Regions from separate parts of the Labrys sedimenti genome, predicted to be linked through region 1. Evidence: predicted binding sites of a transcription regulator. Region 1 holds the regulator's gene; each other region holds the start of a gene.

Region 1 (9,782 bases):
ATCTGTCGGTTGCTCCGCTTGGCCTGGGTGGCAATGTCTTCGGCTGGAGCGCGGATGAGAAAGCCTCCTTCGCCGTCCTCGATGCTTTCGTCGGGGGTGGTTTCAACCTGATCGACACTGCCGATGTCTATTCAGCCTGGGTTCCCGGCAATCAGGGCGGCGAATCCGAGGCGATCATCGGCAAATGGATGAAGGCTCGCGGCAATCGCGCCGAGATCGTGATCACCACCAAGGTCGGCTCGGAAATGGGGCCGGGCAAGAAGGGCTTGTCGCGTGCCTACATCGTCCAGGCGGTGGAGGATTCGCTCAAGCGCCTGCAGACCGACTATATCGATCTCTATCTCTCCCACTGGGAGGATCCGGAAGTCGAACTCGAGGAGACGCTGGGCATCTATGCCGAGCTGGTCAAGGACGGCAAGGTCCGGGTGATCGGCAATTCCAATCATAGCGCCAACACCATGTTCAAGGCGCTGGCGATCAGCACCAAGGAGATGTGGCCGCGCTTCGAGAACTTGCAGACACAATATAATCTCTATGATCGTTCCGGTTATGAGCGCGAACTCGAGGCTTTCTGTCTCAAGAACGAGATCGGCGTGACCAGCTATTTTTCGTTGGCCAAGGGCTTCCTGTCCGGCAAATATCGCAGCGAAGCCGATTTCGCCAAGAGCAATGCCCGTGGCGGCGACATGGGCAATTACCTCAACGAGCGGGGCCTGCGCATCCTTGCCGCCCTGGATGCGGTGGCCGCGGCCAAGAACGCCACGCCGGCCCAGATTGCCATAGCCTGGCTGATCGCAAGGCCCGGGATCGTCGCTCCGATCGCCAGTGCCACCAGCGTCGAGCAGCTCGCCGACCTGATCAAGGCGACCGAGCTCAATCTCGGATCGGCCGAGATCGAGCAGCTTACCAAGGCAAGCGCATAATTTTCCTGCCGCTGTCGAAAGCGAACGGGATGGCGCGTCATTGTCATGCCGGCGCATCATGCGCCGGCAGAGACAGGAGGAACCCATGCAGTTCGCAATTCTGATCTACAGCAACGAAGAAGCCATGCTGAAGGCGGATCCCGCCAACAAGCAGCAGATCCTGGCCGCCTACCAAGCCTACACGCAGGCGCTCCAGTCGTCCGGCAGCCTGGGACCGTGGAGCCGCTTGCGTCCGACGGCTTCGGCCACCACCGTGCGTATCGCCGACGGCAAGAGCCAGGTGCTCAACGGTCCCTTTGCCGACACCCGTGAGCAGCTCGGCGGCTTCTACATCATCGACGTGCCGGACCTGGATGCCGCGATCGGCTGGGCGGCGCGCTGCCCGAGCGCGGCCATCGGGACCATCGAGGTCCGGCCGATATGGGACCCGAAGGACTATTGAGCAAACGAGCCGAGCCGGTGTCTTCGGCCCCCGCTGCCGACCTTGCCGAAGTCGTGGCGCGACGCAGCTATGGCCGTCTCGTCGCACTTCTTGCGGCACGCTCGAGCGACATTGCGGGGGCGGAGGACGCCCTGGCCGACGCCTTCGCGGCAGCCTTGGAACATTGGCCGGCGGGCGGCGTGCCCGCCAATCCCGAGGCCTGGCTCCTGACCGCGGCCCGCCGCCGCCAGATCGATGCGGCCCGCCGCGCCAGGCTGCGCGGCGAAAAGGCGGACGCGGTCATCCGCCATGTCGAGGCCCTCGCCTCGGAGCAGGGCGAGCGGCATGCCGTGCCCGACGAGCGCCTGCGCCTGATGTTCGCCTGCGCCCATCCCTCTCTCGATGCTTCCGTGCGTGCGCCCCTGATCCTGCAGGTGATATTGGGGTTCGATGCCGGCGCGATCGCCAGCGCCTTCCTGGTCTCACCCACTGCGATGGGCCAGAGGCTGGTGCGGGCCAAGGCCAAGATCAAGCAGGCCGGCATTCCCTTCCGCATCCCGGAGCCCGACGAGCTGCCCGGCCGCCTCGATGCGGTGCTGGCGGCCGTCTACGCCGTCTATGCCGAGGGCTGGGCCGATCCGGAAGGGGCTCACGCCCGCGAGCGCAATCTGTCGGCGGAAGGTATCTGGCTCGGCCGGCTGCTGGCCTCGCTCCTGCCCGGCGAGGCAGAAGTGCTGGGACTGCTGGCGCTGATGCTGCACGCCGAAGCGCGGCGAGCGGCACGCCGCGGCCCGGGTGGCGATTATATTCCGCTGGAGCAGCAGGATACCGCGCTCTGGGATGCCGGGCTGATCGAGGAGGCCGAGGCCTTGCTTGCCCGGGCCGGCCAGGTCCGCCAGATCGGCCGCTATCAGCTGGAAGCCGCGCTGCAATCGGCCCATGCTCATCGACGCATCTGCGCGGCGACGGACTGGGCCGCGATCGTCACGCTGTATGAAGCCCTGGTCCTGCTGACCGCTTCTCCGGTGGCCGCCATCAACCGGGCCGTGGCGCTGGGCCGCCTTGCGGGGCCGCAGGCTGGTCTGGACGCGCTCGACGAGGTCGCCGGCGACGGACGCATCATCGATTACCAGCCCTATTGGGCAGCGCGTGCCGACTTGCTGGCGCGGGCGGCGAAGCCGGAAGAGGCCCGCAATGCCTATTCGCGGGCGATCGGCCTGGAGAGCGACCCGGCCATCCGCCGCTATCTGCAGGGACGCCTGGCGGATCTGGGGGCGTGATTGCGTGGCCAGAGAACTGGTCAGACACTGATGCTCACCCTTACACCAACTCGCGCAATCCCCGACCCGTCATTGCGAGCGAAGCGAAGCAATCCAGGAACTCGCAGGCCTGGAGTTCAGGGCTCTTGGATTGCTTCGCTTCGCTCGCAATGACGTTGATGAGTCGAACTCAAAGCGTGCTGGTATTACTCACTACGTCGCGCAGCCTTGGCGAAAGGAAGCGGGCGGGCAATGCCCGCAAACCGCCCTCAGGATTGCTTGGCGAAGGTCTCGTCGAAGGAATAGCCGGCGCCACGCACGGTGCGGATCGGATCGATCTCGCGGGTGCGATTCATCGCCTTGCGCAGGCGGCCGACATGCACGTCGACCGTGCGCTCGTCAATATAGACGTCGCGGCCCCAGACGCTGTCGAGCAACTGCTCGCGCGCGAACACCCGTCCCGGCGCCTGCATTAGGAATTCGAGCAGGCGGAACTCGGTCGGGCCGAGGCGGATCTCGCGATTGCCGCGATGGACACGCTTGGTCTCCCGGTCGAGCGAGATGTCGCCGGCCTTGAGCAGGGAGGCGACGTGATCGGGCTTGGCCCGGCGCAGCAAGGCACGCACGCGGGCCGAGAGTTCGGGCACCGAGAAGGGCTTGACGACATAGTCGTCGGCGCCGGTGGCAAGGCCACGCACGCGTTCGGTTTCCTCGCCGCGCGCCGTGAGCATGATCACCGGCAGGCGCTCGGTTTCCGGCCGCATGCGGATGCGCCGGCACAATTCGATGCCGGACAGGCCCGGCAACATCCAGTCGAGCAGGACGAGGTCCGGCACGCTTTCGCGCAGCCGAATCTCGGCATCGTCTCCGCGTGCGACGCTATCGACCTCATAGCCTTCGGCTTCGAGATTGTAGCGCAGCAGCAGAGTCAGGGCTTCTTCGTCCTCGACGATCAGAACCTTGGGAGGCATGGCCTATCCCTTGTTATTTAGCCGGCACAGGAAGATCGACAAGATCGGTGCTGTTGTCCGCCTTGGGCCGCTCGCCGGCCGGCGATTCACCGGTGACCAAATAGTGCACCGTCTCGGCGATGTTGGTGGCGTGGTCGCCGATGCGCTCGATGTTCTTGGCGCAGAACAGCAGATGGGTGCAGAAGCCGATATTGCGCGGATCTTCCATCATGTAGGTCAGCAATTCGCGGAACAGCGAGGTATACATCGCATCGATCTCGCCGTCCGAGCGCCAGACCGAGAGCGCTTCCTCGACGTTGCGCTGGGCGAAGGCATCGAGCACCTGCTTGAGCTGCTCGAGCACCAGGTCGGCCATGTGATCGAAACCGCCGAAGAGCTGGGCCGGCTGGGCGTGGCTGTGGATGGCCACCACGCGCTTGGCGACGTTCTTGCCGAGGTCGCCGATCCGTTCGAGGTCATTGGCCACCCGCAGGGCCGAGACGATTTCGCGCAGGTCGAGGGCCAGCGGCTGGCGCTTGGCGATGATCAGGATGGCCCGGTCCTCGACCTGGCGCTGCAGCTTGTCGATCGCGGCATCGAGATCGATCACCGCTTTGGCGCGCTGGGTGTCACGCTTGAGCAGGGCTTCGACGCTGTCGGCCACGCTCTTCTCGGCGTAGCCACCCATTTCGGCGATCATGTTGCGCAGTTCGCGCAGTTCCTGGTCGAAGGATGTAACGATATGGTCGGACATGCCGCCTCCAAATGAATTCGACGCTGGCCGGGAATCAGCCGAAGCGGCCGGTGATGTAGTCCTGCGTACGGCTGTCGTTCGGGGTGGTGAACATCTTGTTGGTCTGGCCGACCTCGATGAGGTCGCCCAGATAGAAGAAGGCCGTCACATCCGCGCAGCGCGCCGCCTGCTGCATATTGTGCGTGACGATGACGATGGTGAAGTCCCGCTTCAATTCGTCGATCAGTTCCTCGATCTTGGCGGTCGAGATCGGATCGAGTGCGGAGGTCGGCTCGTCCAGCAGCACGACTTCGGGCTTCACCGCGATGGTGCGGGCGATGCACAGGCGCTGCTGCTGGCCGCCGGACATGCCGAGGGCCGAAGCGTGCAGGCGGTCCTTGACCTCGTTCCACAAGGCGGCCTTGGTGAGGCACCACTCGACGCGCTGGTCCATCTCCGCCTTGGAGATGGACTCATGCAGGCGCACGCCGAAGGCGATATTGTCATAGATCGACATCGGGAAGGGCGTCGGCTTCTGGAACACCATGCCGATGCGGGCGCGCAGCACGGCCGGATCGATTTCCTTGCCGATGACGTTCTGGCCGTCGAGCAGCACGCGGCCCTTGGCGGTCTGCCCCGGATAGAGGTCGTACATGCGGTTGAGCACGCGCAGCAGGGTCGACTTGCCGCAGCCGGAGGGACCGATCATGGCAGTGACCTGCCGGTCGATCATGTCGAGGTTGATGCCCTTGAGCGCATGCTTCTCGCCATAATAGAAGTCGAGATTCTCGACCTTGAGCTTCACGGCGGCGGCTGGATCAGCGATCGGGCGTTCGGCAACCGCGATGGAGGCTTGGGGGGTAGCGGACATGGGAGCACTCATTTCTTGGGAGCGAGCACGAAGCGGGTCAGGATATTGAGCGCCAACACGCCGGCCGTGATGAGGAGGGCGCCACTCCAGGCCACCGAGACGGCCTTGGGGTCGGGATAGGGCGCGAGCTGGTAGATGGCTGCCGGCAAGCTGGCAAATGCGTTGCCGAGGTTGAGCGACCAGTTGGAATTGCCGAAGGCTGTAAGCAGCAGCGGTGCCGTCTCGCCGGCGGCGCGGGCCAAGGCCAGCAGGATGCCGGTGACGATACCGGTACGGGCCGAGCGCCAGGTTACGAAGGTGATGACCTTCCACATCGGCGATCCCAGGGCAAAGGCGGCTTCACGCAGGCTGGTCGGCACCAGGGCCAGCATGTCCTCGGTGGTGCGCACGACCACCGGCAGGATGATGATGGCGAGGGCGATCACGCCGGCCCAGCCGGAGAAGCCGCCCGTTGCCACCACGATCATCTGGTAGACGAACAGGCCGATCAGGATGGACGGCGCGGAGAGCAGAATGTCGTTGATGAAGCGCACCGCATCGGCGAATTTGCTGCCGCGGCCAGCCTCGGCGAGGAAGGTGCCGGCCATGATGCCGATCGGCGCACCGATCAGGAGGGCGAGCAGCACCATGACGAGAGAGCCGACGATGGCGTTGCGCAGGCCGCCATCGGCCATGTCCTTGGTGAAGAGGTCCATGGTCAGCGAGGGCAGCCCCTCACGCAGCAGCGTGAACAGGATCCATGCCAGCGCCAGCAGGGAGATAGCGGCAAAGCTGATGGAGACGACCTTGTAGGCATAGTCGAGGGCGCGGCGGCGGGCGAGACGGGCGCTGCCTTGGGCGAGATTGGCCATGATGCTCTCCCTTACTTGGCGTTGGTGCGCACGAGCATGCGGGAGATCGCAAGCACGATGAAGGAAATCACGAAGAGGACGAAGCCCAGCTCCAGCAGCGACTGGCTGCGCAGCGAGCCGGCCGGTGCGTCCGGGAATTCGTTGGCGATGGTGGAGGCGATGGTCGCGCCCGAGGAGAACAGCGATGCCGATATTCGGTTGGCGTTGCCGATCACGAAGGTCACCGCCATCGTCTCGCCCAAAGCGCGGCCGAAGCCGAGCATGACGGCGCCGACCAGGGCCGTGCGGCCATAGGGCACCGAGACGTTGCGGAAGACCTCATAGGTGGTGGCGCCGACGCCATAGGCCGATTCCTTCAGCATGGCGGGCACGGCTTCGAGGATCTCGACGAACATCGCGGTGATGAAGGGAATGATCATCAGGGCCAGGATGATGCCGGCCGTGAGCATGCCGGCGCCGTTGGTGGGGCCCTTGAACAGATAGCCGAGCACCGGCACGTGCGAGAGGATGGAGATGATCGGCGGATAGATCGTCTGGGCCAGGATCGGCGCCACGATCAGGGACCCCCACATGCCGAAGATGATCGAGGGCACGGCCGCCAGGAGCTGGATGGCGATGCCGATCGGCCGCCGCACGCTCTGGGGTGCGATCTCCGTGAGGAAGAAAGCGATGCCGAAGGACATCGGCAAGGCAATGATCAAAGCGAGAATGCCGGTGAACAGCGTGCCGTAGATCATGACGCCGGCGCCGAATTTCTCGGTGACGGGGTTCCAGGCGGTGGACCAGTAGAAGCTCGGCCCGAAATGGGCCAGCGCCGGCCAGCCGCCATAGAAGAGCAGCACGACGATCGAGCAGAGCAGGATCAGCACGAGGGAGCCGCAACCATAGAGGGCGGCCTTGAAGATGGGATCCAGATTGGCGCCAGGAACCGTCTTGGCCCCGGGCGAGGGAGAACCCTGCGCGACCTTTGCGGCCGAGTTGGATGCGTCCAGCGAGGAGTCGGCTACGGCGCTCATGGCGATATTCCAGCCTGTGATTCGATCAAAGAGGATGACCCGGCGCAGTTCTGCGCCGGGCCGGGTTTTCAGCTTATTCGTAGACGGCCTTGCCGTCGGCAGCCTTCACTTCGCTCTTCCAGGCGGTGCGAACGGTATCGATCACTTCCTTGGGCAGCGGGATGTAGTGCAGCTTCTCGGCCGTCGCGCCGCCATCCTTGTAGGCCCAGTCGAAGAACTTCATGACTTCGGCCGACTGCTTGGCGTCCTTGGGATCCTTCGGCAGCAGGATGAAAGTGGTGGAAACGATCGGCCAGGAGGTTTCGCCGCCGACGTCGATCATCGAGACGGCGAAATCCTTGGCGCCCTTCCAATCGGCCTTGGCGGCCGCGGCCTGGAACGCGGGAACGGTCGGCTTGACGACCTTGCCGTCCTTGTTCTGCAGCTGCGTGGTGGTCAAGCTGTTGTTGGCAGCGTAGACATATTCGACATAGCCGATGGCGCCCTGGGTGTTCTTCACGGCGCCGGCGACACCGTCATTGCCCTTGGCCCCCGAGCCGGTCGCCCATTGCACCGAGGTGGCGGCGCCGATATTGCTCTTCCAGTCGGGGCTCACGGCCGAAAGATAGGACGTGAAGACATAGGTCGTGCCCGAGCCGTCGGCGCGGTAGACCGGGGCGATGTCGAGATCGGGGAGCTTCACATCCTTGTTGAGCTCGGCGATCTTCGGATCGTTCCACTTGGTGATCTTGCCCTGGTAGATGTCGGCGATGATCGCGCCGGTCAGCGTCAGCTGGTCGGCGGACACACCCTCGATGTTCACGATCGGCACGATGGCGCCGATCACGGTCGGGAACTGCAGCAGCTTGGCAGCGGTCAGCTTGTCGGTGGCCATCGGAGCATCGGACGCGCCGAAATCGACGGTGCGGTTGGTGATCTGGGTCTGGCCGCCGCCCGAACCGATTGCCTGATAGTTCAGCGCAGTGCCGGTCTTGGCTTTGAAATCGCTACCCCAGGCATTGTAGACCGGGGCGGGGAAGGTGCCACCGGCGCCGGTGATGTCGGCAGCGAAGGCGGCGGTCGCGGCGATCGTGCTGGACAGGGCTACCGAAGCGGCGAGCGCGAGGAAGGAAAGCTTCACGGTCTATCTCCGTTGTTCTCTGGACAGGCGCTACGATCGTTTACCGGTCGGCAACCCTGTCTACGGCGCGACTCCTAACAAGCCGGCAGCAACGGTTCTATGACAGTTAGGCTATCGTTTTATGACAAATAAAACCGTTTTAATTCAATGGCTTGATCGAATCTTGTCAGCTGCCTCGCAAGAGCGATGACGGGATTGTTAAAATCCGCCGAAATTCTATGACGATGCCCGCAGCTTTCGTCATCATGCAAGATTCGAGATTGCGGACCTTTCCTGCTCAGGCGCCCGACGTTTTTTGAGATCAACTCGAAAATTTGGCGAAATCGCCGAAAGAGGCGGCATTTCCTGAAAATACCTCACGGCGTCAGTCGATCTGGTCGATCCGAACCGAGAAAACCGTGCTTTCGCCGGGTACGCTCTCAATGCCCAGGCGGCCGCGGTGGCGTGCCACGATGTGTTTGACGATGGCGAGCCCGAGGCCGGTGCCGCCCTTCTCGCGGGATTTTGCGGCATCCACTCGGTAGAAGCGTTCGGTCAGACGCGGCACATGCTCGGCTTCAATGCCCGGGCCATAGTCGCGTACCGTCACCACCGCCTCGCGGCCTTTGCCCTGTGGCTTGGGCAGCGAATCGAGGGTAACCTCGACCTTGCCGCCGGACGCGCCATATTTGATGGCGTTTTCCACCAGATTCTCGAAGACGCGGATCAGTTCGTCCCGCTCGCCGCGCACTTCCAGCGTCGGGACGCGCTTGTCGACGCTGAGCGTGACGCTCCGATCCTGGGCGAGAGGGCCGAGCGTATCGGCGACATGGCCGACCACGGCACCGAGCTCGACCGGCTTGTCGGGCTGGACATGGGCGTTGAGCTCGATGCGCGAGAGCGACAGGAGATCGTCGATCAGCCGGGACATGCGATTGGCCTGGGAGCGCATAATGTCGAGAAATTTCTCGCGCGCGGCGGCATCGTTGCGTGCCGGACCCTGAAGGGTTTCGACGAAGCCGAGCAGGGAGGCGAGCGGCGTGCGCAGTTCGTGGCTGGCATTGGCGACGAAATCAACCCGCATCTGCTCGACCCGGTGGCGCTGGGTGACATCGCGCAGCACGATCACCACGAAGGCCGTGCGCCCGTTCTCGCCGGCAATGGTGGAGATCTGCGCTTCGATGACGCGATCGATCGGCACACGTTCGGAATATTCGATCTGTCGGCTGGCCCCGGTGTCGAGGGCGGAGCGGATGGCATCCACCAGTTCCGGCACGCGCAGCGCATAGGTCAGCGCTTCGGAGATGCGCAGATTAGGCACGATGTCGCGGGCACGGCGGTTGAAATAACGGACGGCAAGCTCCGAATCGAGCACGATGACGGGATCCGGAATGGCCATTACCAGATCGTCGAAGGAGGGCTTGCCGCTACCTTCGGGAAGAGCGGGCCGGATGCTGCCGTCATGGCTGCCGGTCGAAGGAATGGTGCCCGTCGCGGCGACGATCATGGCGAAGATGAGCAACCCATGCCAGGGATTGGCGCCGTCCCACAGCACGAGAGCGGCCAGCAGGACCGCGATCGAGAGCACGAGCCAACGGCGACTCCAGATGCGGTTCAGGATGTTTCGGTTTGAGCCCACCGGACCACCTACACCGCCCC
Region 2 (9,782 bases), on a different contig from region 1:
AAGAAGGGCCCGGGGTGGCAAGCCAAAATTGTCGAATGAGCGATATTGAGCGCAGGAAGCCGGCGCGCCGGTCTCCAGAGCCTGACTCGATAATCGCAAACAGAACCGAGGAAGGCTGAGTTTTATCATGCCCGGGCTTATCCCGGGCATCCAGATACGGCCACTGATGGAGATTGCGGCCCTAATTATACCGGACAGCTTGTCCGGTGGGGGGGCGAAGCGCTGCAATGACAAAAGTCGAGTTTTACCGACTTTTCGGTCAGGCTCCGAAGACCGGCACGTCAACCCGCGCCCTCCGGCAAAGGAGGGCGTGGGCGGGCCTGAAGACCCGCCTACCGAATCCGATCAGCGGCGGCGCATATTGCCGCCGCCGCGCTGCGGCGGACGGGGGCCGGACGAAGCGCGCTCGTCCTTGTGGCGGAAGATGATACGCCCCTTGTCGAGGTCGTAGGGCGACATCTCGACGGTGACGCGATCGCCCTCGATGGTCTTGATGCGGTTCTTCTTCATCTTGCCGGCCGTGTAGGCGATCATCTCGTGGCCATTGTCGAGCTTCACGCGGAAACGGGCGTCCGGCAACACTTCGGAAACCTCGCCTTCAAATTCCATCAGTTCTTCTTTTGCCATGTGCAAATCCTGTTGGGAAAATGGAATGCCGCGCCCTTAGGCGGCGCGGCGCTGATTGTTGCGGCCACCCGGACGCCGCGAGCGCCCCGGGCGCGGTTGGCCCGAATGAGACTTTTCCGGCTGCCCGTTGTTGCGGGGCTTGCCATTCGGCTTGCCCTGATGCGGATGGCGCGGACCGCGTTCGCCGTGCTTCTGGTCGGCTTCGAGGCCCTGCACCGGAGCGGCCACCATCAGCGGCTTCTTGGTCAGGCGCTCGATCGCCTTGAGCTCGTCGCGCTCATTGGGATCGCAGAAGGAATAGGCAATGCCGCTGCGCCCGGCCCGGGCCGTACGGCCGATGCGGTGCACATAGCTCTCGGCATCCACCGGCATCTCGAAATTGACGACATGGGTGATGTCGTCGACGTCGATGCCGCGGGCGGCGATGTCAGTCGCCACCAGGATGCGCGTGGAGCCCGAGCGGAAATCCTCCAGCGCCTTCTGGCGGGCATTCTGCGACTTGTTGCCGTGGATCGCCGCCGAGGGGATACCGGCCTTGTCGAGATGGCCCGAGACGCGGTTGGCGCCATGCTTGGTGCGGGTGAACACGATGACGCGGCTCATCGCCGGATCATTGAGCAAATGGAGCAGCAGCGAGCGCTTCACCGAGGCCGGCACGTGATAGACGTGCTGGTCGATCTTGTCGACGGTCACCACCTCGGGCGTCACTTCGACATGCACGGGATTGAGGAGGATCTCCTCGCCGAGCTTCTTGATCGTCTTCGGCATCGTAGCCGAGAACAGCAAGGACTGGCGCTCCAGCGGCGTCTCGTCGACGATCTTGAGCACGTCGCGCGAGAAGCCCATGTCGAGCATGCGGTCGGCCTCGTCGAGCACCAGGATCTCCACCTTGTCGAGGCGAACCTTGCGCTGCTGCTGCAGGTCGAGCAGGCGGCCGGGGGTGGCGACAAGGATGTCGACACCGTCGGAGAGCGCCTTGACCTGCGAACCCTGGCTGACGCCGCCGAAGATCACGGCGATGCGGAAGCCCATATGCACGCCATAGGCGCGGAAGCTCTCGTCGATCTGGATGGCGAGCTCACGCGTCGGCGCCAGGATCAGGGCGCGCACGCCCTTGGGGCCGGCGCCATGGCGCGACTTCGACAGGCGCTGCAGGATCGGCAGCGCGAAGGCGGCCGTCTTGCCGGTGCCGGTCTGGGCCAGGCCCATCATGTCGCGCCCTTCGAGAAGGGCGGGAATCGCCTTGTGCTGGATCGGGGTGGGGTTCTTGTAGTCGGCGGCGTCAAGCGCACGCAAAAGCGGCTCGGCAAGGCCGAGCGCTGCAAAAGTTACTTCGGAAGTCACATTAAATCCTTCATGCCACGCTCGTCGATCGGACAGCAGCGCGGCCACCGTCCGGGTCCGCGATCACAGCCCGTCTTCAGCCGCAAAGGCATGATGAAACGGTACGGCGATATCGCGACCCACGCGCGGATGGGAGCAGCGGAATGTTGTTGGGGACGGCCGGGAGGTGAGGCACTGCTTCTGAAAAAGCCAAAAACCAGCGCGCCGCGCGAACCCCCGAGCGGTCGTTACACGCGGTTGCTGCGCTTTTTGCAGCGCAAAGTCAAGAAAAAAGCGGAGAAAGGGCAATCGCGGCGATGGAAAGGAGGACGGAAGGCCCATCCTGGCATCACAGGCGTCTCGGCTGCTCTTCCGTTCCCGCAAGCGTGCCGCCTCCAGATGCAGGCGAGATGCCTGCAATCCCGCCGGATTCTATGCCATCGTGGGGCGCAAGCTGGCCCTCGAGCGCCTAAAGAACTGACAGCGCCCAAGCTGCAAACGTCGCCCCCCCCCCGGCCCTCTAACGCAACGTCATGGACATTCCCTGACGTTGCTGTTCATATACGCTTAGATTCTTTCGAGCGTGACTCGGGACCCTGCGGCGGATGAAGGAGGGCTTCGCCGTACTCCCGGTAGGTTCCGCCGAAATGCAAGGGCGTTCCGTCAGCATGTCCGAATCCGAAACCACGCCTGCCGATGCCAGCCCGGCAAGGCCCGACGACCGGGACTTCGACAGGGCCATCGCCGAATTCAGCAGGGCGCTCGAACGCAGCCCCGATGCCGTCGACGCCTTGTACGAACGGGCCCTCGCCTATCACCACAAGCGATCCTTCCCGCAGGCTATCGCCGATTATGACAGGGTGATCGCGCTCGACCCCGGCCATGCCGATGCCCTCTTCAAGCGCAGCGTCGTGCATCGCCAGTTCGGCGCCTTCGACAAGGCCACCGCCGATTTCGACCGGGCCGTACAGCTCCTCTGGCGCCAGCAGGCGTTTTCCCCCGCGAAAGAGGCCTGACCGACCCGCCTTCTTCCTTGCCCGCGGCGCAAGGTTAACATTTTGTCATCTAAGCTTCACGAACCCCGCCTAAGGGTCGCCAGACCATGGAAACACGGGGATGTTTGGTGATGACGGACGTTACATCGGGCCAAAGGAGCGGCCATCCGCTCGATAGGCCTAGCTCTCTCGGCAACCTGCCCAATATCGTGATCGCCCTGATCCTGCTCGGGGGCCTGGGCTATGTCTGCTACGCGCTGGTCGCCGATCTTACCGGCGCGGTGGCCGTGCCCTGGATCCTGCTCGGCCTTGCCCTGCTGATCGCGCTCGGCTTCGAGTTCGTCAACGGCTTCCACGATACCGCCAATGCGGTGGCGACAGTAATCTATACCCATTCGCTCCCCGCCGAATTCGCGGTGATCTGGTCGGGTTTCTTCAACTTCCTCGGCGTACTCACGGCGAGCGGTGCGGTGGCCTTCGGCATCATCTCGCTGCTGCCGGTGGAACTGATCATGCAGGTCGGCTCGAGTGCGGGCCTTGCGATGGTCTTCGCACTTCTGATCGCCGCCATCGTCTGGAACCTCGGCACCTGGTATTTCGGCCTGCCGGCCTCGAGCTCCCACACCATGGTCGGCTCGATCATCGGTGTCGGCCTCGCCAACCAGTTCCTGGCCCCCGCCGGCTCGGCGACCAGCGGCGTCGACTGGTCCCAGGCCAAGAATATCGGCCTTTCCTTGCTCATTTCGCCCCTGTTCGGCTTCTTCCTGGCGGGCGCCCTGCTGCTCCTGATGAAAACCGTGGTGCGCAACAAGGCCCTCTATGTCGAGCCGAAGGGCAGCAATCCGCCTCCGTTGTGGATCCGTGGCCTTCTGATCCTGACCTGCACGCTGGTCAGCTTCTTCCATGGCTCCAATGACGGCCAGAAGGGCATGGGCCTGATCATGCTGATCCTGATCGGCGTGGTGCCCACCGCCTTCGCGCTCAACCGCACGCCCGACATCAACTATCTCGAAACCTACAAGGCTGCGTCGACCGCGGCCGGTTCGGTCCTGGGCAACTACATCAAGCCGGGCGTGGCGGTCGCTCCCGCCGATGCCAAGGTCAAGGTCGCCGAGGCGGTGCGCACGCGGACCTGGAGCGACGAGACGACACCGGCCCTCAAGATCTTCATCGAACAGACCACCTCCCAGCTCTCGCCCTACGGTTCGGCCGCGGCGGTGCCCGCGGGACTGGTCTCCAACACCCGCAACGACATGTATCTGATCGGCGAGGCCCTCAAGCTGATCGATTCCAAGAAGCTGCTGCCGGTATCGGATGCCGACCTGAAGGCGATCAAGACCTATCACACCGCCACCGACAACACGACCAAGTTCATCCCGACCTGGGTGAAGGTCGCCATCGCCCTGGCCCTCGGCCTCGGCACCATGGTGGGCTGGAAGCGCATCGTCGTGACGGTCGGCGAGAAGATCGGCAAGACCCACTTGACCTACGGCCAGGGAGCCTCGGCCGAGATCGTCGCCGCGGCGACGATCGGCGCTGCCGACTATCTCGGCCTGCCGGTCTCCACCACCCATGTGCTGTCTTCGGGTGTCGCCGGCACCATGGCGGCCAACGGTACGGGGCTGCAGATGTCGACGGTCCGCAACCTGATCATGGCCTGGGTGCTCACCCTGCCCGCCTCGATGGCATTGTCCTTCGTGCTCTTCGTGGTGCTGCGCCAGATCATCTGAGACCCTGCGCCTTCTTCGTTGGAATGGCCGCCCCGGGGCGGCCATTTCTTTTCGAAGCACTGACAAAGAGTAAAAAGCGCCTGATTTGCACCGTTGCCCTGCCCCTCACCCTTACCCCCGCCCCTTGCGGGGGGAGAGTAAGGGTGAGGGGCAGCTCAATCGGGGCTGAATTCATTCGCCCGGTTGACCTAAGCTGCCGCCATCGCATCCCGGAATGACCGGACGATCTCGACGCTGGTCTGGCGCCGCCCGCCCACCGCAAAGCCGAGGCGGACGGCATCGGCGCTCCATGGCTCCCCTTCGGCCGAACAGGAGCTGTGCACCTCGGTGACGGGAAGCGCCGCCAGCAGCGCTGCAATATTGGCCGGCGTCAATCCCGAACCCGGCATGATGCCGATGCGACCTCGGGCCGCCCGATGCAGGCGCACCAATTCGTCCAGGCCCGCGGATGCGCCAGCCGCCCCGCCCGATGTGAGGATGCGCTCGAAGCCGAGCGCGATGGCCGTCTCCAGCGCGGCCGGCCGGTCAGGCACCAGATCGAAGGCGCGATGCAGCGTGGTGCCGAGCCCCCTGGCATGCACCCGCAGGCGCGACAGCAGGGCTTCGTCGAGCCGGCCATCCGGCTGGGAGGCGCCCAATACGACACCGGCCAGCCCGGCGCCGCCCGCCGCCTCGATATCGGTGAGCATGATCTCCCCTTCCCGGGCGGAGAAGACGAAATCCCCGGCCCGCGGCCTGATCATGGCATAGGCCGGGATCGGTGCCTGCGCCGCTAGGCGCATCAGGCCCGGTGACGGCGTCAACCCGCCGAGTTCGAGCGCCGAACACAGTTCGATGCGGTCGGCGCCGCCTTCGATCGCGGCTTCGAGGCTGCGGGGATCGGCGACACAGATTTCGAGCAAGGCCGTCATGGACGTTCTCCCTGATGGGCCAAGAGGGCCGCGCCTATCAATCCGGGCTCCGGCGCCAGAAGACTCGGCACCAACAGCGGCCCGCCGGATCGCCGCAGGATGCGGCGGCGCACGGCCTCGTCCAGCCTTGCGATCAGTTCCGGTACGCTGGCGAGGCCACCGCCGACCGGCACGATATCGGCGCCGATGATATTGACGGCCAAGGCCAGGGGCGAGGCGACAAGATCGACTTGGCAGGCCACCGTGCGGGCCGCGGCGGCATCGCCCGCGCGCCAGGCGCTGATGATTTCCGTGCTCTCGCATTCGTCGCCGGTGAGATGGCGATGCAGCCTCTCGAGGCCGCGCGCGCCGCCGATCGTGTCGACACACCCCTTCTGGCCGCAGCCGCAGGCAAAGCGCGGAATCACGGCCGGCGGATCGCCCGCCTCGAGCGCCGCCACCGGTCCGTGTCCCCATTCCCCCGCAAAGCCGCCGGCGCCGGCGAGGATCCGCCCGTCGATGACCACACCGCCGCCGATGCCGGTGCCGATGATGATGCCGAAGACGATGCGATGCCCACGCCCGGCACCCTGCACCGCCTCGGCGAGGGCAAAGCAATCGGCGTCATTGGCGACGTGCACAGGCACGCCTAGCCGCTCGGCCAGGTCAGGAGCCAGCCGCCGCCCGTCGATGCAGGGAATATTGGCACAGGTGATGATCTGGCTGTGCGGATCGACCACGCCGGTGATGGACAAGGCGATGACATCCCCTGCCCCAGCCGAGCCTTGCCGCCTCAGATCCGCGAGCGCACGCGCAAAGGCTTCGAAATCGTCGAGCGGCGTCGCAACCCGTGCAAAGGGATGGATCTCGCCTTGCGGCGAGGCAATGGCCGCCTTGATGGCGGAGCCACCGATGTCGAAGCAGATCGTCATTGACAGAAGAAACCTTCCAAACCGTTGTTTCCTGTATTAGGGCGTGGCGTCAGCTATGATTTCGCATTCCCCTAGAGCAAAGCGCGTTTACACAGCGACGCTGCGTTGCTCTGACTCTTTGGTTCGACGCGTCTTTGCGATTCTTGGCGATGCCGCCAAATCGCAAAACGCTTTGGAGGAGCTTATAAGGCCGCATGAGGCGCAAGGCAGCACCGACCATCAGCGACGTGGCCGCCCTCGCCGGCGTCTCCAGGGCCGTCGCCTCGCGCGCGCTCTCCGCCTCCAAACGACCGGTATCCGGCGACAAGCGCGACCGCGTCCTGGCAGCGGCCGCCGAGCTCGGCTACCGCGTCAACCTCCTGGCACAGAGCCTGACGACCAAGACCGTCAATCTCGTCGCCGTCCTGGTCAACCACATTCATGACCTTTCCGACCTCGATCTGTTCGACCTGCTGCTCGCCGAGATCCAGGCGGGCGGGCGACAGGTCATCCTGGTGCGGGTCGGCTCCACCGACAAGGTCGAGGAATTCCTGCGCCAGGGCGTGGCCTATCATGTCGATGCCGCCCTGGTGTTCTCCGATTTCGCCGATGCCGCGACGGTGAGGCGCATGTTCCGCTCCGACCTGGTGATCATGCTCAACGGCCGCCACGATCATCGCTCGCCCGCCATCATCCCGGACGAGGCCGTCGGCATCCGTCAGGCGGTTGCCGACGCCGCTGCCAAGGGTGTGAGGCGTGCCAGCCTGGTGACCGGCCGCGCGAGTTCGCTGGTTGAGCAGGCACGCATCGGCCTTTATCGCCAGGCCTTCCAGGTCCACGACATCCAGTTGCTGCGAACCTTGCAGGGCGACTATTCCTATCGTTCCGGTCACGCCCTGGCACCGGGACTGATCGAAGGCGGCCAGCCCGACGCCGTGTTCTGTACCTCCGATGCCATGGCCATGGGCATCCTCGACGTCTACCGGATGGATTTTCCGGGCAACCGGCCGGCGCGCTTCCGCCTCTATGGCTTCGACAATCTCTCTTTGCTCGATTTCGAGGCCTATCCGATCTCCTCGATCGGCTACGACAAGGCGGCCTATGTCTCCCGCATGCTGGGCCTGCTCAACGAGGCTCCGGCCGGCGGAGGCACGTTCGAGCCGGAACTGGTGCCGACCCGCTACGTGCCGCGCCTGACGGGGTGAGATAGGGCTCTTGCCACCTCGACAGGGATAGCGACGCACAAGGAAGCGCTATTGCCTTCTCCCCTTGCGGGACCTGGCACTTCCCATGGAAGTGCCTTGGGTGGCATTGCGCAGCAATGACGGATGAGGGGAGACACGTGATCTTGCCAAGTATTCGCCAACACCCTTCATCCGCCCTGCGGGCACCTTCTCCCACTAGAGCAAAGCGCAGTTTCTCCGAACCGCACTTTTCTCTAACTCTCCGTTCCGACGCGTCTTTGCGATTCTTGGTGACTCCGTCAAATCGCAAAAAACGCTATAGGGGAGAAGGGAGATGCGCCCCTCCCCTTCACCACAGGGGGGTCAGCTTGGGCGGATTGGCCTTCTCCCCCCACCATTTCTTGTAGTTGGCCTCATAGGCGCCGGACTGGATGTAGTCGGAGACGAACATGTCGAGCCAGCGCACGAATTCAGGATCGCCCTTGGCCACCGCAATGCCAATGGGATCGTTGGAATAGAGCCCCGGCAGCGTGACCAAAGAGGGGTTCTTGGTGGCGAGATAGTCGAGCAGGGATGAATCCTCGATCGCCGCGTCCACGCGCTTTTGCTGGAGCTGCAGCACACCATCGGGCGCGAATTGGTCGACATAGACGAGATTGGCGGTCGGCACCGCCTTCTTGAGGAAGCTCTCGCCGGTCGTGCCGCGCCCGACCACCACCGACTTGCCGCCGAGGTCTTCCAGCTTGGCGATGCCGGCGTCGGCCTGCACCAGGATGCGCAGGCCCGCCCGGTTGTAGGGGATGGAGAAGTTCACCGTCTTGGCCCGTTCCAGCGTGGCCGAGGTGTTGGCGACCACGATGTCGAGCTGTCCGGAGACCAGCATCGAGATGCGAGCATCGCCGGAGACGTCGGTAAATTCCACCGGCACGCCGAGCTTTTCGGCGAGAAGATTGGCGACGTCGACGTCGTAGCCCACCGGATTGTTCTGGGCGTCGCGGAAGCCGATCGGTTCTCCGCCCAGCGAGACGCCGATCCGTACGCTGCCACGCGAGCGGATGTCGTCGAGCTTGCCGGCAAACGCCGGCAAGGCGGCGCAGGCGGCGATCGCCAAACCCAGCAATACAGGCAGAATCTTCTTCATGATTGTGCACTCCCCTCTGTCAGATCGTTCTTGCCGGCCGGAGCTCTGGCTCGACCATGGTATCGTCCCACAGCCAGTAGCGGATCTCGCCCTCGCAGCAGAAATTGACCACCTCATGACGGCCCTCGGCATCGGCCGCATGGATGACCACGCCGCCGAGAAAGCCCTCGCGGAGCTCGGCGAGTTCCTCCACGGCGAGATCGACGGCCTCGCGCAGCGAGTGGCCAAGCTTGAGGGCGAGCACGATGGTGCGCGCGGTGGCGCAGCGCATGGTCATCTCGCCGGTATGGGTGCAGGCGGCGGCGCCATAGCGGCTGTCGGCATAGAAGCCGGCGCCGGGAATGGGGCTGTCGCCGAGGCGGCCCGGATATTTCCAGGCCCAGCCCGAGGTGGACGTCGCCGTATGGATGCCGCGCCGGGGATCGGCGCTGAGAAAGACCGTGGTGTCCCTCACTCGTTCCGGATCAGTGATCGCGCGCGATAAAGGCGCAAGCGGTATGTCGGGAAAACGCGCCAACTGCTCAGGCTCGAGTTCGGTTTCGAGCCGTTGGCGCCAGACGCGCCTGGAATCCTCGATCAGCACCTCATCGACGGAGAAACCGATTTCACTCGCAAAGCGCCGGGCGCCCGCTCCCGTCAGCATGACATGGGGCAGGCGTTGCATCACGGCCTGGGCCAAGGCAGCGACCGGGATGGTATCGGGTACGGCGCCGACAGCCCCCACCTCCCTCGTGGTGCCGTTCATCACGGCGGCATCGCATTCCATTACGCCCAGCATGTTGGGCCAGCCGCCATAGCCGACGCTGCGCACGCGCGGTTCCGCCTCGACCCGGCCGATGCCGGCAACCATGGCATCGAGGCTATCGGCACCGGCCCGCAGCATCTCGACCGCGAGCGGGAATCCAGGCCAGGCTTCGGCATTGGCAAGGAGCAGCATGATGGAGCCTAATCTTTCCGCATTTTCGAAAGGAATTGCGCGAT
Region 3 (9,782 bases), on a different contig from region 1:
CCCCGTCCCGATCCGGCGATGGTGGCCTGGGTTTGGCGCATGCTCACCAACTGCACCTCCGCGCGCTATGCCATCAACAAGAGCCGCATGGTGCGCCTCGCCGAATACAGCCGTGACAAGCTGATCGAGCTGAGGGCCGCCACAGGCATCCGCTATGACGAGCGCATGCAGGGTACGCTGCAGCTCTTCCGCACCCAGAAGCAGCTCGACGGCATCGGCAAGGATGTCGAGGTGCTCAAGCGCGATGGCGTTCCTTTCGAGGTCCTCGACGCGGATGGCTGTATCGGTGCCGAACCGGCTCTCGCCCATGTCCGTTCCCTGATCCGCGGTGGCCTGCGCCTGCCGAATGACGAGACCGGCGACTGCTACAAATTCACCGGTGCGCTGGCCAGTCTGGCTGAAACGCTCGGCGTGCGCTTTCGCTACGGTGTCGAGGTCAAGCAGCTTGTCTTCGCCGGAGACAGGATCGAGGGCGTCGAGACGAGCACGGGCGTGGAGAAGGCCGATGCCTATATCGCGGCTTTCGGCAGCTATACGCCCGGTTTCGTTGCGCCGCTCGGCCTCAAGGTGCCGGTCTACCCGGTCAAAGGCTATTCGCTCACCATTCCGATTGTCGACGAGAGCCGCGCGCCTGTCTCCACCATCATGGACGAGACCTACAAGATCGCGATCACCCGGCTCGGTGATCGCATCCGCGTCGGCGGCATGGCCGAGATTTCAGGCTTCAGCAAGGACCTGCCGCCGGCTCGCCGTGACACACTGGCCCAGTCGGTCAGCGATCTCTTCGGCGGTTCGGGCGATCTCGCGGCCGCGAGCTTCTGGTCGGGCCTGCGCCCGATGACGCCTGACGGCACGCCGGTGATAGGACGAACCCGTTACAAGAACCTCCTGCTCAACACCGGCCACGGCACGCTGGGCTGGACCATGGCCTGCGGCTCCGGCCGGGTGATGGCCGATATCGTCAGCGGCAAGAAGCCGGAGATCGACGTTTCGGACCTCGGATTGAACCGCTACGGAGCCTAAACGCTCCGGTCCTTCATCCTCGCAAGGGCCACACCCCGCTGGCGGCAGGCAGCGGGGATTGAAGGCCGCTGCCAGCCCGTCTCACTCTATTCAGCCGCCGCCGTCACGGTCTCCTGCGGATCGAGGATGCGGATCACGGCCTCGCGGCCGATCAGGCGCCCGAGCGCCTTCATGCGGGCGTTGAGCCGCTCGCCCACCAGCCCCTCCAGATCACGGGGCACATCGAGCAACAACTTGCCATGGCTGACATAGAGCGGCGCGCGCGGCAGCACGCCCGGCATCGAGGCGGACAGGATGTAGCCCACCCGCATCAGCCCCCCGAGAATGCGCGCCCGGTCGAGAATACGCGCAGTGGCAATTTCGCGGATACGCGGAGAGAGTTCCTCCTCGTTCAGGCCGACATGGCGGAAATAGTTTGCCACCGCCATATAGGCACGCCCACGATGATCGACCCCGACAAAGGCGGCGTGGGCGATGATGTTGAGACTCTGTTCGCCGCGATAATCGGGGTGGGCACGCCAGCCGATATCGGCCACCAGGCAGGCCGCATGGCGCTGGCGTTTTTCGTCGGCAGTTTCGTCGAGGTGCGTCGATGCCGTGAAGCGGTCGCTCCAACGCACCAATTCCTCGCCATGCCGCGGCGAGCGCGAACGCAGGATGTTGAGCTCGCTCGCTGCCGTGATCAGGGGATCGAGCTTGCGGCTCTCCTCGTCGAGCAGCGAATAGAGCAGGCCTTCGCGCACGCCCTGGGCCGAGATCACCACATCGCGCGGCTTGCCAGCCTTGATGACCTCGCTCATCACCGCCGCGCCATAGGCGAGCAGCGGCAGGCGTCCTGTCGAAACGGTGTCCTTGCCGATCAAGGTGGTGTTGTCGACCCGCATGATCAGCTTGCAGAAATCGAGCATCTCCCGTGCCGGCACGCTATAGCCATGCATGATGTGCAGGGGATAGCCGAGCTGCATCATGTGCAGCTTGGCGAGCGAGCGCCAGGTGCCGCCGACCGCGTAGAAGGTGCGATCCTTCAGATGTTTCAGCGGGTCCGCCTTGGAAAGCTTGTCCTGGGCGATCTTGGCCGCCTTGCGCACCGACTGGCCGGAGGTGTCCTGCAGCGCCAGGCCGCCGAGCGGCGTCGTCATGCCCGAACCGGCGCGATGGCCGTGCACCTCGATGAGTTCGAGCGAACCACCGCCCATGTCGCCGACCACGCCGTCCGGCATGTGAAAACCGGAGATCACGCCATAGGCCGACAAGCGTGCCTCGCGCTTGCCCGACAGGACCTCGATCTCGGTTCGGCAGATCGCCGTGGCACGGGCGATGAATTCCTCGCCGTCCTCGGCATCGCGTGCCGCCGCCGTGGCCAGCACGTAGAGTTCCCTAACGCCCATGGTATCGCACAAGGCGCGGAAGCGGATCAGGGCAGCATAGGCTTTGGCGACGGCCGCTGGATCAAGGCGCTTGGTAGTCATCACGCCACGGCCGAGACCGCACAGCACCTTCTCGTTGAAGACGGCCGTCGGAGCGCGCGTCAGCCCCTCATAGACCACCAGACGAACCGAGTTTGAGCCGATATCGATCGTCGCGATCGGCGGCCCCTGGCAGATGCGCCCCTGTGCGAAACCGGGCTGCCTCGTCCCCGGCCCCGCCGCGTCGGCAGCCTGGACATGGGGCAGCGTGTCAGCGTCGGCGGCTGAGGAGCGTTCGGGGAGAGTTGTGTTCAAGAGATTTGCCTCGTCCCGATAGGCTGGGATTGGTCATGAAATATTTGTGGGCGTTGAAGGGCTCTTCATCAGGCTGCGGGACTATGCGTTCGGCGGTCCCGTCGGGCAAGATGCTCCAGCTCTGTTGGTTGTCGATAAGGTTGGCGATCATGATCTGGTCGAGCACCTGCTCATGCACCGTCGGGTTGAGGATCGGGCAGAGCGCCTCGACGCGCCGGTCGAGATTGCGCTCCATCAGATCGGCCGAGGAGATGTAGACGGCTGCCTTCTGGTGTGGCAGGCCATGGCCGTTGCCGAAGGCATAGATGCGGCCATGCTCCAGGAAGCGGCCGACGATGGACTTGACGCGGATATTTTCCGACAGGCCGGGAACACCCGGCCTCAGACAGCAGATGCCGCGCACCACCAGATCGACCTGCACGCCCGCTTGGCTGGCGGCATAGAGCGCGTCGATGATCATGGTATCGACCAGCGAGTTGCATTTGCACCAGATGGCACCCGGCCGGCCGGCCTTTGCGTGCTCGATCTCGGCATTGATGTGGTCGAGGATGCGCTGCTTGAGCGAGACGGGCGAGACCGCCATGCGCTCCAGAGCCGCCGGCTCGGCATAGCCGGTGATGAAGTTGAAGATACGCGAGACGTCGCGCGCGATCACGGGGTCGGCAGTGAAGAAGGACAGGTCCGTGTAGATGCGCGCCGTGATCGGATGGTAGTTGCCGGTGCCGACATGGCAATAGGACACGAGTTGGCCCATCTCGCGCCGCACCACCAGCGAAAGCTTGGCGTGGGTCTTCAGTTCGATGAAACCGAACACCACCTGCACGCCGGCGCGTTCGAGATCGCGCGCCCAGCGTATGTTGGCTTCCTCGTCGAACCGCGCCTTCAGCTCCACCAGTGCCGTGACCGATTTACCGGCCTCGGCGGCTTCTGCCAGCGCCTTGACGATCGGGCTGTTGGAGGAGGTGCGGTACAGCGTCTGCTTGATGGCGACCACGTTCGGATCGCGCGCTGCCTGGTTGAGGAATTGTACCACCACATCGAAGGATTCGTAGGGGTGGTGCACCAGGATGTCCTTCTGCCGGATGGCGGCGAAGGCATCGGCTCCATGATCGCGGATACGCTCGGGCGAGCGTGGCGAATAGGGTTTGAATTTGAGGTCCGGACGGTCGAGCCCGACGAGTTGCGACAATTCGTTGAGGGCGAGCATGCCCTCGACGCGAAACACCGCGTCGTCGGCAACGTCGAGTTCCTCTGTCACGAACTGGCGGATGCTGTCGGGCATGCCGGCTTCGATCTCGAGGCGGATCACCACGCCGCGCCGGCGCTGCTTCAACGCCGTCTCGAACAGCAACACCAGATCTTCCGCCTCTTCTTCGACTTCGAGGTCGGAGTCACGGATGACCCGGAAAGACCCCTGCCCCTTCACAGTATAGCCGGGGAACAGTTTGGCGATGAACAGCACCGCCAGATTTTCCAGCGTGATGTAGCGGGCTGCCCCGGTTTCGGCGAAGTCCGGCAGGCGGATGAAACGCTCGACCTTGTGGGGCGCACGGATCAGGGCATTCAGCATGCGCCCGTCGCTCATGCGCTTGAGCTGTAGCGCGATAGTGAAGCCGAGATTGGGAATGAACGGGAACGGATGAGCCGGGTCGACGGCGAGCGGCGTCAGGATCGGAAAGATGTAGCTGAGGAAATAATCGTCCAGCCAGGCGCGCTCGGCCTTGGAAAGGTCGCGCGGTTCAGTGATCACGATGCCTTCGAGCAGCAGGTCGTCACGCAATTCGTTCCAGCGTTTCTGCTGGTCGGTGGCGAGCTTGGACACCGCCTCGCCGATCTTGACGAGTTGCTCGGCCGGCGACAGGCCATCGGGGCTGCGCGCCGTGACGTCCTCGCGCACCTGGCCGATCAGGCCGGCGACGCGCACCATGAAGAACTCGTCGAGATTGCTGGCCGAGATCGACAGGAAGCGCAGCTGCTCGAGCAGGGGATGACTCTTGTTGGACGCCTCCTCCAGCACGCGGCGATTGAACTGCAGCCAGGAAATCTCGCGATTGATGAAGCGGTCCGGGCTGACGCGTAGCGCGATCGAGTTTTGAGCGGGAGCCACGTCACGTGCCGCCTCCCGTATCTCATCGCCTTGCATCGCGCTCTCCGCCGTCTGTGCCGTGCTGGTCATGGTCGTCAATGCCGCTCGCTATGTCCCAGGCTGCCGTTCCCCATCCCGCCAGTCGGAATCGTCGCCCGTCATGGGGAAGCCTGCTTAGGCCGCCTATATGACAATGCTGTCACATAAAATGGTCGTGCTGGGGAAAATTCGCAAAACTTCGCCCCGTCGCCTGTGGAACCATCGCTGGCGCGCTCAACGAGCTGGACCCAGGCAGACCGCATGAGGCATCTTCCATGCGACCCTCGAGCCCCTCATCCCCAACGGACGAAACGACCAGTCCGCTCCAGGAGCAAATCAGGCATGTGCAGGTTCCCAGTTGTTCCCATGATTATCCTGGCCTGCCTGTTCGCCCAACTGACACATGTCGCAGCCCAGACCGATGCTTCTCGGGTGCTCCAGACCGATCGATCCGGCGCTTCTGGGTGTGTTTCGGTGCAGGATACCCGCAATCCAAGCGAAAATGGAGGCGCCCTCATCGGTTGCATCAATCCGATGACGGGTGCTTTCGAGCTTCCGTCCAATCTGCGCAACCGTGAGGATATCGACGAGCGCGTCCTCAGATCCTATGGCTTTCGCGGCGACGGAGAGAGCCATCCGCTGTCCAGCATTACCATTCTCAACGGTCGCAGCACCGCAGGCTGGTCCCTGGTGCAATGGCAGGCGATACTCCCGGCGGCACGCTCTCTTTCGGACGAGATCGACGGCGTCGTCATCAATTCGCTGATCCAGACGAATTCGAGCGCCCTGAAGTTCCGCCTGGGTCCCCTGACCGCTCGTTTCTCCACGCCGATCATCTCTGCTTGCGGCAAAAGCATTCGCTTCGAGGGAGCCGGACCGAAACTCACCATATTTCGCTTCGGCGCCAGCAATGGCTGGGATCACTGCGGGACAGGCGCCCCGAAGGGAGACAAGCTGGAGCTCCAGGGCATCAAATTCCAATCCAACGATACTGCCTCCAGGAGCACGATCGGAATCAACGCCAGGTTTACGCCCGGCGTCAACGGGACTTATTCCAACTTCGCTCTCGAAAATTTCAACACCGGCATGATCTTGGTCAACTCGGCCGGCACTATGATCGAGGGCGGCATGATCACTGCCGGACCATCGCGCAAAGGCCTGGCCAGCACGGGAACCGGTATCTGGTTTCGCGGGACGAATACCTTCGTCAATCGTATCCAGAACACGCTGACCCAATATTACAGGACCGGCTATCGTTTCCAGTCGACCAATCCCCCGAGGATGCTGGGGCTCGAGGATCAGAGCCTGATCAATTCGGCCGCCGGGGAAGTCGGCACCTGCATCCAGATCGATTCCGACTATAAGGGCTACTCCCCGCTCCAATATGTGGCGGATAATTTCTCTTGCGACGCCTATGAAGGCCATGTCGATGCACGACAAGTCTCGCATCTGTCCATCAAGGGCGGCAATTGGCTGATCCACCCAGCCGCGGGATTCTGGACGCCCGCCGGCAAGAACTTCTTCAATTTTTGCAGAGCCTCGACGGTACGCCTTGAAGGAGCCTGGATTTCCAACAACGCCCAACCCCTCGAAGTTCGCTCCCTCATCAACGTCACCACCGACTCCTGCGGTATTCCGACCGGAGCCGGCGCATCGGATGTGCAGATCCGTAACAACAAGATCGAATATCGGGGCTTGAAGACCTCGGCGGCCTTGATCGTCAAGACCGCCGGCACCAGCGGGGTGGTGGTCGCCGGGAATCTCTTCACCGAATTCTTCAAACCCGGACCGCCGCCATCCAATGCATTTTCATGGGCCGGTTCGGATGCCCAATCGGCTCTTTATCAAGGCCTCCCCGGCGAACTCGTGCAGACATCGCCGCCGCCGGTCGACATGAGCGACCGGGTTGTACGCGACATCGGGACATTCTCTCTCGCGCCGGGCGTTTGGAGTTGCCACGCCCAACTACAGCTCCTGCCGGCCGGCGGGACGAAGGTTAGAGCTTTTCAGGGGGCCTTTAGTACCCAATCCACCGCGATGCCGATTGCACCCGGACAAGGCATGTTCATGGAAACCGGCGAATGGTCGGGCGGGGAAATTCGGGGGGTCGGTCCGTTCGTGTTCGACTTCACCGCGAAAACGCAGAGTTCCCCTGTCCATATCGTCGGAGTGGCGTCTTTCGCCGGAGGCCAACTTCAGATGAACACCGTCGGCCAGTGCGTCCGTTTGCGATAGAGCTCGCATCATGATGAGCCGATCGCGACGAGGCGCGATCGATTTCACTCCTCGTCGATTGGCGACGCCAGCACTTCCTTGAGCAGTTCGGCCGCAAGGGCCCGGGTGATCCGGCGGCCGCGTGACAGGCCTTCGCGATCGAGTACGGCAACCACCTGGCGCGCTGCGGCGAAGGAGCGCTCGATACGGTTGACGAGGAAGTCGACCAGCGTGCTGTCGACGATGAGCTGGCGGTCGAGAAAAAGCTTCACCAGCAGCATGCGAAACAGACCGTCATCCGGCGTCGCGATGGTCAGGGCCGTCATGGCCCGCAGCCGCGAGATGAGGTCCGGAAGCACGAGCCCCCAGCGCTCAGGGGGCTCGTGGGCGGTGATCAGCAGGGAAGCGCCCGCCTCGCCCGTGAGGTTGAGCAGATGGAAAAGCGCCGTCTCGTCGATGCCGCGCCCGGCATCCTCGATCACCACCGCCTTGTGTGAGACCAAGACAGGGACATTGTCGTCCCGCAGTGCCTCGCCCGCCAGCGTGACCGCGCCAGCCGCATCCGACCAGATCGCCGCCAAATGGCTCTTGCCCGAGCCGCTCGGGCCGATCAGCAAGGCACGGCGGGACGGCCAGTCGGGCCAGCGCTCGATGAAGGCATAGGCGGCCTCGTTGGAGGGCGAGACCAGGAAATCCTCGCGGGCAAACGAGGCCTGCAACGGCAGATCGAGCGCCAATTGGCGGGGAAGCGTCACGACGAAGGGTCCGATGGCAGTGCCGCAGCCTGATCCTGGTCGACATGCCCGGTATAATACTGGCTGGCGAGGTAGCGCGACAAGGCAAAGCGCACCAGCACGCCGATCGCCGCCGCCACCGGCACGGCAACCAGGAGGCCGATGAAGCCGAACAGGCTGCCAGCGGCCAGCAGGGCGAACATCAGCCAGACCGGATGCAGCCCGACCGAACCGCCGACCAAGCGTGGCGAGAGCACATAGCCTTCGAGAATCTGTCCCGCCACGAAGACCAGGGCGGCATAGACCGGCAAATGCCAGTCCGGCCAGACCTGGACCAGCGCCACGCTGACGCTGACCACGAAGCCGAGAATGGAACCGACATAGGGGATGAAGGAGGCCAGACCCGTACACAGCCCGATGAGGAAGCCGAAGCTGACACCGAGAAAGGTCAGGCAGGAGCCGTAGAACAGCCCGAGCAGGAAGCAGACCGTCGCCTGGCCGCGCACGAAGCCGGCGATGGCGGCATCGATGTCGCGGAAGATGCCGCGGATGGCATCGGCATGGTCACGCGGCAGCCAGCTGTCGACGCGCGCCACCATATGATCCCAGTCGAGCAGGATGTAGAAAGCCACCACCGGCGTGACGATCAGGATGCTGACCACCCCGATGACAGCCTGGCTGCCCGACCAGAGCGAGGAGACGAAGGTGGCAAGCACCTGGGCACCCTGCCCGACATAGTCGCCGAGCGACTTCTGGATGTCCTGCAGCCGTTCGGTGAGCAGGCCCCCGAGCCAGCTCTGGTTGAGTTCGCCCAGAATGCGCTGCATGGAGGCTACGATGCTTGGCAGCCTCTCGCGCAATCCGTTGAACTGCTCGCCCAGCATCGGCACCAGCAGGAGGATCGCCAGCACGATGAGGAAGATGAAGCCGAGCAGGATCACCGAGGCGGCCGCCCACCGCGGCAAGCCCAGCCTCTCCAGCCTGTCGGCGACGGGATCGAGGAAATAGGCAATCACCAGGCCGGCGATGAAGGGCCATACCATGCCCTGGAGCAGCCAGATCAGCGCGATGAACAAAGCCAGCGCACCGAGCCAGAAGAATACCTGCCGTTGGAGGCTCATCCATTCGCTCCTGAAGCTCGATCCACACCGTTCTCCCCGGCCAAGCAAACCTCGTCCGGGACGGCTGAGATGGCGGATGGCCTTCCGCGGCCGGAATATTCATCCGGCCATATGGTTGAGCCACTGGCGCAGATAGGCGGCAGCAGAGGCAATGGTCAAGAGCGTGACCAGGATGGAACCCACTTCGATCAAGAAAGGAAAAGGCCATCCTGTGCCCTTGGCGAACAACACGAGGGCCACGAAAGCGATCTGTACCGCGGTGTTGAGCTTGGAAAGCATCAGCGGCGCGATCTGCACCGGCTGGCTCATGACCCAGGACACCAGCACGGCACCGATGATCATGAAATCGCGGAACACGGCGAGGATAACCAGCCAGGCCGGCACCACACCGACGATCCCCAGCGTGACGAAGATCGAAACCAGCAGGGCCTTGTCCGCCAGGGGGTCGAGCACGGCCCCCAATTCACTGCGCATGTCGAAGCGCTTGGCGATGAAGCCATCGACGCCATCGGAAATGCCGGCCACCAGGAAGGCGACGAAAGCCCAGCCCCAGGTCCCCGAGGTGATGCACAACACCGCCAGCGGCACCAGGCAAAATCGCAGGATGGTGATCAGATTCGGTATCGTCATGATCGGATCGTAGCAAACCGCGGGAGCGCAGGCACGTATGGGCGGGCTCGCCGGCATCCTCGGCGGTCGTCCAGAGGTCCAGCGATTCGACGGTGACGTCAGGCATCGCCGCGACACGTCCGAACAAGGCGTCAGAGCACCACTACCGTGGTGCCGACCCCCACCCGCTGGTAGAGGTCCATCACATCAGGGTTGGCCATGCGAATACAGCCGG

Evidence for each region. The regulator PhoB, encoded in region 1, activates phosphate uptake and scavenging genes when phosphate is short. The targets are predictions, from matches to a motif close to TGTCATNNANCTGTCAT.
Region 2: the regulator PhoB is predicted to act here: its motif matches at 3,010-3,026, upstream of U1R88_RS30260 (inorganic phosphate transporter).
Region 3: the regulator PhoB is predicted to act here: its motif matches at 5,018-5,034, upstream of U1R88_RS02020 (RNA degradosome polyphosphate kinase).

What each region holds. Positions count from the first base shown of each region.
Region 1 is NZ_JAXOUF010000002.1:25,450-35,231, forward strand. It holds gene U1R88_RS06510 (aldo/keto reductase) at 1-923, shown strand, start outside; gene U1R88_RS06515 (YciI family protein) at 1,009-1,365, shown strand; gene U1R88_RS06520 (RNA polymerase sigma factor) at 1,383-2,624, shown strand; gene phoB (phosphate regulon transcriptional regulator PhoB) at 2,873-3,574, opposite strand; gene phoU (phosphate signaling complex protein PhoU) at 3,588-4,307, opposite strand; gene pstB (phosphate ABC transporter ATP-binding protein PstB) at 4,342-5,157, opposite strand; gene pstA (phosphate ABC transporter permease PstA) at 5,166-6,008, opposite strand; gene pstC (phosphate ABC transporter permease subunit PstC) at 6,020-7,024, opposite strand; gene pstS (phosphate ABC transporter substrate-binding protein PstS) at 7,098-8,144, opposite strand; gene U1R88_RS06555 (ATP-binding protein) at 8,509-9,782, opposite strand, start outside.
Region 2 is NZ_JAXOUF010000021.1:8,605-18,386, forward strand. It holds gene infA (translation initiation factor IF-1) at 346-627, opposite strand; gene U1R88_RS30250 (DEAD/DEAH box helicase) at 664-1,971, opposite strand; gene U1R88_RS30255 (tetratricopeptide repeat protein) at 2,619-2,966, shown strand; gene U1R88_RS30260 (inorganic phosphate transporter) at 3,077-4,675, shown strand; gene U1R88_RS30265 (copper homeostasis protein CutC) at 4,864-5,586, opposite strand; gene U1R88_RS30270 (ROK family protein) at 5,583-6,497, opposite strand; gene U1R88_RS30275 (LacI family DNA-binding transcriptional regulator) at 6,692-7,681, shown strand; gene U1R88_RS30280 (transporter substrate-binding domain-containing protein) at 8,010-8,801, opposite strand; gene U1R88_RS30285 (isoaspartyl peptidase/L-asparaginase) at 8,821-9,738, opposite strand; gene U1R88_RS30290 (amino acid ABC transporter ATP-binding protein) at 9,747-9,782, opposite strand, start outside.
Region 3 is NZ_JAXOUF010000001.1:431,342-441,123, reverse strand. It holds gene U1R88_RS02030 (D-amino acid dehydrogenase) at 1-1,023, shown strand, start outside; gene U1R88_RS02025 (Ppx/GppA family phosphatase) at 1,110-2,627, opposite strand; gene U1R88_RS02020 (RNA degradosome polyphosphate kinase) at 2,701-4,887, opposite strand; gene U1R88_RS02015 (hypothetical protein) at 5,236-7,104, shown strand; gene U1R88_RS02010 (P-loop NTPase family protein) at 7,149-7,838, opposite strand; gene U1R88_RS02005 (AI-2E family transporter) at 7,835-8,938, opposite strand; gene U1R88_RS02000 (CDP-alcohol phosphatidyltransferase family protein) at 9,038-9,568, opposite strand; gene U1R88_RS01995 (L,D-transpeptidase) at 9,700-9,782, opposite strand, start outside.